One region of the Geobacillus sp. PK12 genome, then DNA from elsewhere that is predicted to be linked to it. Evidence: a T-box and tRNA genes for the amino acid it is inferred to sense, from the RefSeq annotation. Region 1 holds a T-box; the other holds one or more tRNA genes.

Region 1 (5,248 bases):
CCCCGCTTACCACCTTAACCTGATGGTTAAATCGGCTTTCCTGCAATAAGTTCATCAATGTCCCAGCGCACCCTCCCTTTGGGTCAAACGCGCCAAATACAACCCGTTCGATGCGGGAAAGAACAATGGCGCCTGCGCACATGGCGCACGGCTCAAGCGTTACGTACAACGTCGCCCGCTCAAGCCGCCATGAACCGGTTGCCCGGCATGCTTCATCGATTGCCAAAATTTCTGCATGAGCGATGGCGCGTTGTTCGGTTTCCCGCAAATTATGAGCGCGGGCGATGACGCGGCCGTCTTGAACGATGACAGCGCCGATCGGCACTTCGCCGATCTGCTCCGCTTTTTTTGCTTCTTCCATTGCCAATCGCATGTAGTACTCGTCGGTGTTCATCGTATACCCCTTCACACAAACGGTCATTTCTCCTTTCTTTTCATCATAGAATATGGAGAATAAAGACGCAACTAGGAGGTCAAGTATGCAAATCCACGTAGTGCAGAGTGGACAAACGTTAAGTGGAATTGCTGAGGCATACGGGACCACGGCGGAAGAAATTGTCCGGGCCAACAAGCTTCCAAACCCTGATAAACTCGTTGTCGGCCAGGCGCTCGTGATCCCGATCGTCGGTCGTTTTTACTGGGTGCAGCGCGGCGACACGTTATGGTCGATTGCACGCCGATTTTCGATTCCGATGCAGCGGCTTGCCGAAGTGAATCGCCTCTCCTTAAACGCTCCGCTTAAGGTCGGGCAGCGGCTTTATATACCGCCCGGCGCCAAGCGAAGAGCGGAGTTTAACGCCTATATTGAACCGCGCGGCGCGACTGTCAGCCCAGCGCTGGAGGCGAGCGCTCGCGAAGCCGCTCCGTATTTGACTTATTTGAGTCCTTTTTATTTTGCGATCCGACGCGACGCGACATTGCAAGAGCCGCCGCTTGACGACTTTCCGGATATTGCCCGCGCCAACCGCGTCACGCTCGTTATGGTTGTCGCCAACATTGAAAACGGGCAGTTCAGCGACGAGCTCGGCGCGCTTATGTTAACAAACGAAACGCTGCAAAATCGTCTGCTCGACAACATTGTCGCGACCGCTAGACGGTATGGCTTCCGCGACATCCATTTTGATTTTGAATATTTGCGCCCGGAAGACCGTGAGGCGTATAATGCGTTTTTGCGCAAAGCGAAACGGCGGTTTGCACGAGAAGGGTGGATGATGTCGACCGCCTTGGCGCCGAAAACGAGCGCGACCCAGCGCGGACGTTGGTACGAAGCACACGACTACTGCGCCCATGGACAAATTGTCGACTTTGTCGTGATCATGACGTATGAATGGGGCTACAGCGGCGGGCCGCCGATGCCGGTGTCCCCGATCGGTCCGGTCCGCCGCGTTCTCGAGTACGCCATCTCTGAAATGCCAGCCGGAAAAATTTTGATGGGGCAAAACTTGTATGGCTACGACTGGACGCTGCCATATGTACCCGGCGGCCCGTACGCCCAGGCCCTCAGCCCGCAGCAAGCCATCGCCCTCGCCGCAAAGTATAACGTTGCCATCGAATACGATACGGAGGCGCAGGCACCGCATTTTCGCTATCGCGACGAAAACGGACGCGAGCATGAAGTATGGTTCGAGGACGCCCGCTCCATTCAAGCAAAATTTAATCTCGTGAAGGAACTTGGTTTGCGCGGGGTCAGCTATTGGAAACTTGGCATTGATTTTCCACAAAACTGGCTGCTGATCGCTGATCAATTTACTGTTGTAAAAAAATAAAGGCATAAAAAACCCGCCGGTCAACGGCGGGTTTTTTTATGATGGGAAACGGCTTTCGGCGGTCAGCCGTTTCAGATGACAATCTCCTCTTATGCGCGTCAGTCCTCTTCATCATCGTCTTGGCCAAGAACAAGATTTCTTGTTCCTCATTGCCAACGTCATTCACTATAACACGGCAGTCGGGAAAAGTCAACCAACGATTTGCCTCAAGCACCTTTTTTCAGCGAATGACGTCCCGATTCCCCATGTAAGGACGAAGCGCTTCCGGAACGATGACCGAGCCGTCTTCTTGCTGGTAGTTTTCCAAAATGGCGGCGACCGTCCGCCCAATGGCTAGCCCCGAACCGTTTAATGTATGCACGTACTCCGGTTTCGCTTTTGGATCGCGACGGAAGCGGATGTTGGCACGGCGCGCTTGAAACGCCTCAAAGTTGCTGCACGACGAAATTTCCCGGTACGTTCCGTAACTTGGCAGCCAAACTTCAATATCGTACGTTTTCGCCGCCGAGAATCCAAGGTCTCCGGTGCACAAGGCGACAACGCGGTACGGAAGCCCGAGCCGTTGCAAAATCGTCTCTGCCTGGCGCGTCAGCTTTTCCAATTCATCGTACGAGTCCTCCGGCTTTACGAATTTTACCAGCTCGACTTTATTGAACTGATGCTGGCGGATCAGCCCTCTCGTGTCACGGCCGGCCGACCCGGCTTCCGCGCGGAAGCAGGCGCTGTAGGCCGCATAGTAAATCGGCAAATCATCTGCGGCCAAAATTTCGTCGCGATGCAGGTTCGTCACCGGCACCTCAGCGGTCGGAATGAGGAAATAATCTTCGCTGTCCAAATGGAACGCATCCTCGGCAAATTTCGGCAACTGTCCGGTTCCGATCATGCTCGCCCGGTTCACTAAATATGGCGGCAACACTTCTTCGTAACCGAATTCATCGAGATGGATGTCAAGCATAAAGTTGATGAGCGCCCGCTCAAGCCGCGCTCCTAACCCTTTATAAAAGACAAATCGGCTTCCCGCCACTTTGGCGGCTCGCTCAAAGTCGAGCAAACCGAGCCGATCGGCGATTTCCCAATGCGGCTTCGGCTCAAAGGAAAACGAACGCGGCTCCCCCCATCTCCGCACTTCGACATTGTCCTCTTCCGACTGGCCGACCGGTACGGATTCATGCGGAATATTTGGAATCGATAACAACAGGGCGTTGAGTTCCTCTTCCAGTTGGCGAATGTGCTCATCCATTTGCTTAATGCGGTCACCGACTTCGCGCATTTGGGCAATCAGCGGCTCGGCGTCCTTTTTCTCGCGCTTTAGGACAGCGATTTGCTGCGACACATCGTTGCGCTTGCTTTTCAGCTCTTCCACCTCAGCAATCAAACGGCGGCGTTCTTTGTCCAACTGTTCAAACCGGTCGATGTTCGCCAAATCTCCGCCGCGCTGCATTAGTTTTTCTTTCACTTCTTCAAACTGGGCGCGCAATATTTTCACATCCAGCATGGCTTTTACCTCCTTTTCCATTCAATATTATACATAAAAAAGCCCCCGTCCCCAAAAGGGACGGGAGCGACCCCGCGGTGCCACCCTTATTGAAGGCTTGCGATGCCTTCCCTTTTTGCCGTTCACGGCGGCTGCCGAAAACGCCTACTGACCCGCTTTGGCGTTCAACGTTTTGCTCGAGGATGGATTCACAGGAGCTCCCTGCCGGTTTGCACCACCCACCGGCTCTCTGAAAGAAAGGGGGTCTGCTGCTTGTTCCTCTCATCGCTTTCGCTTGATCACTTTACTTAAGGCTTGACGTCATTTTCGCTTCTTTGACCATGTTGAGAAAGTATTGCATCAATCGATGATCGTCGGTCAGCTCTGGATGGAACGAGCAACCAAGAAACTGGCCTTGCCGGGCCGCGACAATGCGGTCATTGTATGTCGCGAGGACATCGACCCCGTCGCCGACCTCGACAATGTGCGGAGCACGGATGAAGACGCCGACAAACCCGTCGCCGACACCCTTAATCGACAGCTCCGCCTCAAAGCTTTCCCGCTGCCGACCGAACGAGTTCCGCTCGACTGTAATGTCCATTAATCCTAAATGTGGCTCGTCATAGCCGACAATTCGCTTCGCCAGCAAAATGAGCCCGGCGCACGTACCGAACATCGGCTTGCCGGCAGCGGCAAATTGCTTGAGCGGCTCCATCAGCCCATAGCGGTCGATGAGCCGCCGCATCGTCGTGCTTTCGCCGCCCGGCAGCACAAGACCGTCCAACCCTTCAAGCTGCTCCGGCTTTTTCACGATGACCGCCTCGGCGCCGCACGCCTCAATGGCGCGAACATGCTCCCGCACAGCTCCTTGCAGTCCAAGTACACCTATTTTCATCGTTGCTTTGCTCCTTTATTTAGCTTACCAGCCGCGTTCTTGCATCCGGTGCTCCGGCAACAATGTCGCGATATCGATGCCGCGCATCGCGCCGCCCAATCCTTTCGACAAGTGTGCGATCAATTCATAGTCTTCGTAATGAGTCGTCGCCTCTACGATCGCGCGCGCGTATTTTTCCGGATTTTCCGATTTGAAAATGCCAGACCCAACAAAGACACCGTCCGCACCCAAGTGCATCATCAAGGCAGCGTCAGCCGGTGTCGCGACACCGCCGGCGGCAAAGTTGACGACCGGCAGGCGGCCAAGCCGCTTGATCTCGCGCAGCACCTCAACCGGAGCCCCGAGCTGTTTCGCCTCAGCGACAAGCTCATCTTCGCTCATGTTGACGACTTTGCGAATTTGCGCGTTCACTTTGCGCATATGGCGCACGGCCTCAACAATGTTGCCTGTCCCCGGCTCTCCTTTGGTTCGCAACATCGATGCCCCTTCTGCAATGCGGCGCGCCGCTTCCCCTAAATCGCGGCAACCGCACACAAATGGAACGGTAAACTGCCGTTTGTCAATATGGAATTCCTCATCAGCCGGCGTTAATACTTCGCTTTCGTCAATGTAGTCGACACCAAGCGCCTCTAAGACACGCGCCTCAACATAGTGACCGATCCGTACTTTCGCCATGACTGGGATCGAAACGGCGTTCATCACTTCTTCGATCACCGTCGGGTCGGCCATGCGCGCGACACCGCCAGCGGCGCGAATGTCCGCCGGGACGCGCTCGAGCGCCATAACCGCGACAGCCCCTGCCGCTTCAGCGATTTTCGCCTGTTCTGCGTTCACGACGTCCATGATGACGCCGCCTTTTTGCATTTCCGCCATGCCGCGTTTGACGCGGTCCGTACCTGTCAATGCCAACGTTGATTCCCCCTATTCCTGATCCTTATGCTTTGCGAGGCATGCAAAAGGACGATTCCACTGTTTTATTTTACCTCAATTTTTACAAAAATCACAATGGAAAAAAGCTCCCCATCAAGGGGAGTCGATTCTACAGCCAGCCTTTCACTGTTTTGGCGACGCTTGTCCATAAATCAACAAACAGTCCGCCGACCGCGCGCATCG
Region 2 (5,248 bases), on a different contig from region 1:
TCGGTAGCTCAGTCGGTAGAGACGAGCATCCGCATCGTCGAATCTGCTGCGAGTTGTCCCGACGCATCTGGCTTCTTCGAATGGGCTAGTAGAGGAAGGGACACAAAAATCATCAACGAACAAGGGAAAAATAAGATAAGGCTCGGTAGCTCAGTCGGTAGAGACGAGCATCTGCTTCATCGAATTCGCTTCGAGTTGCCTCGACGCATCCAGCATCGTCGAATCCGCTGGCAGAGGAAGAGGCACAAAGCGGTATCAATAGGCAGTGTGAAAAATATAATACGGCTCGGTAGCTCAGTCGGTAGAGCAAAGGACTGAAAATCCTTGTGTCGGCGGTTCGATTCCGTCCCGAGCCACCATTTTTATCATAGTTCCGAAAGAAGATTCCTGCTTCATGCAAAGCTAAGTGGGAGTAGTTCACAGACATGTCAGATGTTCAAACCACCCCGGCTTAGTTCAATGGGTAGCCACGAGCACTCGCATCGTCGAATCTGTTGCGAGTTGCCTCGACGCACGAGGCTTCCTTGAATGAGCTTGAAGAGGAAGAGGCACAACCAGGCAGACAACATGAGTCACTAACTAATTTTAAATGTGCCGGCTTAGCTCAATTGGTAGAGACGAGCATTCGCATCGTCGAATCTGCTGCGAGTTGTCCCGACGCATCCTGCTTCTTTGAATAAGCTTGCAGAGGAAGGGACACCGAGCATTTGACTTCCTCGAATTAGCTGGGAGAGGAAGAGGCACAACCAGGCAGACAACATGAATCACTAGCTAATTTTAAATGTGCCGGCTTAGCTCAATTGGTAGAGCAACTGACTTGTAATCAGTAGGTTGCGGGTTCAAGTCCTGCAGCCGGCACCAGATCGAGGCGACTATGGCGAAGTGGTTAACGCACCAGATTGTGGCTCTGGCATGCGTGGGTTCGATTCCCACTAGTCGCCCTTTTCATTATATTCTATATTTGCGTGTGTAGTTTAGTGGTAAAACCTCAGCCACGAGCATCTGCATCATCGAATCTGCTTCGAGTTGCCCCGACGCATCTGGCTTCTATGAATCAGCTGGTAGAGGAAGGGGCATGGAAGCAGCGTGGCGGATGTTCAACTAAATGATATGCGGGTGTAGTTTAGTGGTAAAACCTCAGCCACGAGCATTTGCATCATTGAATTAGCTTCGAGTTGCCTCGACGCATCCAGCTTCCTCGAATTAGCTTGCAGAGGAAGAGGCATGAAAGATTGTGATGGGTGTTTCATCAAAAATTATGCGGGTGTAGTTTAGTGGTAAAACCTCAGCCTTCCAAGCTGATGTCGTGGGTTCGATTCCCATCACCCGCTTTTTATGGGCCTATAGCTCAGCTGGTCAGAGCGCACGCCTGATAAGCGTGAGGTCGGTGGTTCAAGTCCACTTAGGCCCATTATTTTCCATTGAATGTTTTTTGGCTATTCGCTATAATAATGGGCGAACAATGCCCCATCGTTCCACAGCAAAAGCGGAGCGACGAGCTTCACATCTTCGAATTCGCTACGAGTTGCCTCGACGCATCTCGCTTCCTTGAATTAGCTGGCAGAGGAAGAGGCAACGAGCACATTTGGAAGATGTGCATAACATATAGTTATTCATCATTCCGCAATAGCTCAGCGGTAGAGCAACCGGCTGTTAACCGGTAGGTCGTAGGTTCGAATCCTACTTGCGGAGCCATGTTACGGAGAAGTACCCAAGTGGCTGAAGGGGACGGTTTGCTAAACCGTTAGGTCGCAGTTTTGCGGCGCGCGGGTTCAAATCCCGCCTTCTCCGCCATAATGGCCCGTTGGTCAAGTGGTTAAGACACCGCCCTTTCACGGCGGTAACACGGGTTCGAATCCCGTACGGGTCACTGGTTGCTGGCGCCAGAGATTCTGGTGCCCTTTTGTACAATTTCTTTTGTCGATTTTTGCGTTTTTTTCTTGCGATGCGTGTGGAAGTCTGTTATAATGTCTCTCGTTAGCTTTAAAATTATGTTATGATGCTTGGGGACAACGCAGTGTTTCGTTTCGTTAAAGAACGAGGCATTGCGTTTTTTTATTTATCACCCTAAACCGAGAAGACCCCCACTTCCACGCGTGAGCGTAGGTGGGAGAGCGTTCAAGTAGGGAGGGAGTCCCCCGTTTCCAACGGCAGGAAAGTGGGGGGAGAAGATCAAACGAACAATTGGGCGTCGGCTTCGCCGCCATGAATTTGCACAAACATCGTTTGGATGGCTTGAAGCTGGCGCTTGGCGGTTTCTTCTGGCGTTGATGGGAGAAAGTAAACGATTTGCAAAGCGTTTTTCGTTTCTCTCGTCACGGCGGTCCGCTCCGAATCGACGATCGGACTGCCAAACGGCCCTCGTTCATCTTTGCTGACGAGTTTGTTGGCAAAGTTGACTGTGCGGCCGTTTAACGCGATGTATTCATCTTGTTCCGTGCCGATCGTGAGCGTCACTGTCCCGTTGATGCGGTCTAGATCATAGATGCCGAGTGGAATTTTATAATAGAGTGAAAAAAAGTTGTTTATGTCTGCCGCTGAATGGATAGGCGGAATGAAGCTTTTTTTCTGGATGCGTCGGTACAGGCTTTCACTTGACGGTCGATAGCGGCTTGGGTCCGTTCCGATTTGTTTGAAAGTACGGCGCCATTCGACCATCTCAGGAATGTCGGCAATCGACTTTTCCTGCAGCTCGATGTAAAGAGATTCTTGAAACAGCTCAAGCCGCCCCCTTAACATTTGCGGTGAATCGCTGACCTCGATATGATGATAGCGGATGACGCCGAATTTACCAGAAGGAAGGCGTTGCTTTAGTTGTTCTGATATCACGAATTTCATCTTGATCACCTCGGATTTCATTTTATCATATATGACGAAAGGAGGGAAAACGATGGATGTTATGGCATTAAAGCGGGAAGTCATTGAGTATAGTCGGTCAATCGGCATTGATAAAATCGGATTTGCGAGCGCTGATCCGTTTGTTGAATTAAAGGAACGGCTGCGCCGCCAGCAGGAGCTCGGCTATCAGTCCGGTTTTGAGGAACCAGATATTGAGAAACGGACGAATCCTTCATTGCTTCTTCCGGAAGCAAAATCGATCATTGCCATTGCTCTTGCCTATCCGTCCAAAATGAAAAATGCGCCGCGGGGGACAAAGACGGAACGGCGCGGCGTTTTTTGCCGCGCTTCATGGGGAAAGGACTACCACGATGTGTTGCGGGAACGTTTGCAGCAGCTCGAGGAGTTTTTGCTGGCCAAAGTGCCCCATGCCCGCGTTCGCTCGATGGTGGATACCGGAGAGCTCGCCGATCGGGCGGTGGCGGAACGGGCAGGGATCGGTTGGAGCGGCAAGAACTGCTCTATTATTACACCGGAGTTTGGATCGTATGTGTATTTGGGAGAAATGATTACGAATATTCCATTTCCCCCTGATGAACCGGTTGAAAACCGATGCGGCACGTGCACGAAATGCATTGATGCCTGCCCGACCGGGGCGCTTGTACAAGGGGGACAACTGAACGCACAGCGGTGCCTTTCCTTTTTAACGCAAACGAAAGGCTTTTTGGCCGACGAGTTTCGGGAGAAAATCGGGAACCGGCTGTACGGCTGCGATACATGCCAGCAAGTCTGCCCGGAAAATAAGGGGAAAGACTTTCATTTGCATCCAGAATTCGAGCCGGATCCGGAAGCGGTAAAGCCGAAACTCATCCCGCTGCTTCAGATGAGCAACCGTGAATTTAAAGAAACATTTGGGGCCATGGCGGGTTCATGGCGTGGGAAAAAGCCGATTCAGCGCAATGCCATTCTGGCGCTCGCCCATTACAAAGACCAAACCGCGGTGCCGCACTTACTGCGTTTGTTGAAAGAGGATAGCCGTCCAGTCATCCGCGGGACGGCGGCGTGGGCGCTCGGGAAAATCGGGGATCCAAGCGCTAAGCCTTATTTGGAGGCCGCGCGGCAAACGGAGGCGGATGCCGATGTGATCGCTGAGATTGAAAAAGGACTGAAACTGTTGGCTGAGGCAAAGGAATAGGGAAAAAAACGCAGCTTCCCCACATAAGGTAGTAACAAAAACGAAAGTGGTGGAAAGCAGCATGAAAAAACAGTTGCGCGCGTGGTTGGATGAGCGAGCCCGCTCGTTTGTGTCGGAAAGCAATATCCGAAGCGAAGAGGCGGCAAGAAAGCAACGGCTTTGCCAAAAGCGCGGTGCGGAGATCGTCCGTTGCACGATCCGGGGACAAATTATCGGCAGGCAGACCATCGAGCGGGAAGCGAAAGTGATGTATATTGCCCACCATCAATTTTTAATTAAGCAAAGGGGTTCACTATATATAGAAGAACAGGTTGAGGAGCGATGCGCCTGTTTTGTTCGCGGTGAGCTTGTAGCTGATGAACCGATCAACCGGTTGGGGGGGTATATGGAGGCGCCGCGCGTCGAACGAGAGCAATGGACGGGGGAGCGTCTTTCTTACCAGTATGACCGCGCCCGGGCGGTGCGGTATGCGGAAACGTGGTGGAATCGGCATAACCCGGTGTTTCCGTCGTTTCCGGTGGATTGCACGAATTTTGTCTCTCAATGCTTGTATGCAGGCGGGGCGCCGATGACGGGCTATCCGAACCGTGCGAGGGGATGGTGGTGTCAAAACGGAAGTTGGAGTTACAGCTGGGCTGTGGCCCATGCTTTTCGTTGGTATTTGAGCGGGTCGCGCATCGGCTTGCAGGCGGTGGAAGTGGCGGAGCCGGAGCAATTGATGGCAGGCGATGTCATCTGTTATGATTTTCAAGGGGACGGACGCTTCGACCACTCAACGATTGTGGTGGCGAAAGATCAGAACGGGATGCCGCTTGTGAACGCCCATACGACAAACAGCCGCATGCGTTACTGGTCGTATGAAGATTCAAGCGCCTATACGCCAAACATTCGGTATAAATTTTTTCACATCATTGACCGCAAATAAACGATGTTGCTGAGGTGAACGAAATGCCGCTCCATGTAGTACTGTACCAACCAGAAATTCCGGCTAATACCGGGAATATCGCCCGCACATGCGCGGCTACGGATACGGCGCTTCACTTGATTCGTCCGCTTGGGTTTTCAACGGATGATAAAATGTTAAAGCGCGCCGGGCTTGATTATTGGCCGTATGTCAATATTTCGTATTATGACTCGCTTGACGAACTATTCGCCCGCTTTCCGGAAGGGGAGTTTTATTTCATTACGAAATTCGGGCGCCGGTATTATGATTCG

What was found. The T-box of region 1 lies ahead of serS (serine--tRNA ligase). A T-box ahead of a tRNA ligase gene usually reads a tRNA of that ligase, here a tRNA-Ser.
Region 2: it has a tRNA-Ser gene. The T-box ahead of serS (serine--tRNA ligase) is inferred to sense a tRNA for this amino acid. The anticodon was not compared.

Annotation. Positions count from the first base shown of each region.
Region 1 covers NZ_SDKL01000024.1:4,138-9,385, reverse strand. The annotation lists gene tadA (tRNA adenosine(34) deaminase TadA) at 1-394, opposite strand, end outside; gene ETR37_RS09860 (glycoside hydrolase family 18 protein) at 480-1,766, shown strand; gene serS (serine--tRNA ligase) at 1,987-3,261, opposite strand; T-box leader at 3,315-3,535, opposite strand; gene pdxT (pyridoxal 5'-phosphate synthase glutaminase subunit PdxT) at 3,545-4,135, opposite strand; gene pdxS (pyridoxal 5'-phosphate synthase lyase subunit PdxS) at 4,160-5,044, opposite strand; gene ETR37_RS09835 (serine hydrolase) at 5,175-5,248, opposite strand, start outside.
Region 2 covers NZ_SDKL01000047.1:500-5,747, forward strand. The annotation lists tRNA gene ETR37_RS14115 (tRNA-Phe) at 284-359, shown strand; tRNA gene ETR37_RS14120 (tRNA-Thr) at 786-861, shown strand; tRNA gene ETR37_RS14125 (tRNA-His) at 869-941, shown strand; tRNA gene ETR37_RS14130 (tRNA-Gly) at 1,261-1,331, shown strand; tRNA gene ETR37_RS14135 (tRNA-Ile) at 1,338-1,411, shown strand; tRNA gene ETR37_RS14140 (tRNA-Asn) at 1,621-1,695, shown strand; tRNA gene ETR37_RS14145 (tRNA-Ser) at 1,702-1,794, shown strand; tRNA gene ETR37_RS14150 (tRNA-Glu) at 1,799-1,870, shown strand; gene ETR37_RS14155 (B3/B4 domain-containing protein) at 2,173-2,838, opposite strand; gene queG (tRNA epoxyqueuosine(34) reductase QueG) at 2,891-4,033, shown strand; gene ETR37_RS14165 (amidase domain-containing protein) at 4,095-4,958, shown strand; gene trmL (tRNA (uridine(34)/cytosine(34)/5-carboxymethylaminomethyluridine(34)-2'-O)-methyltransferase TrmL) at 4,982-5,248, shown strand, end outside.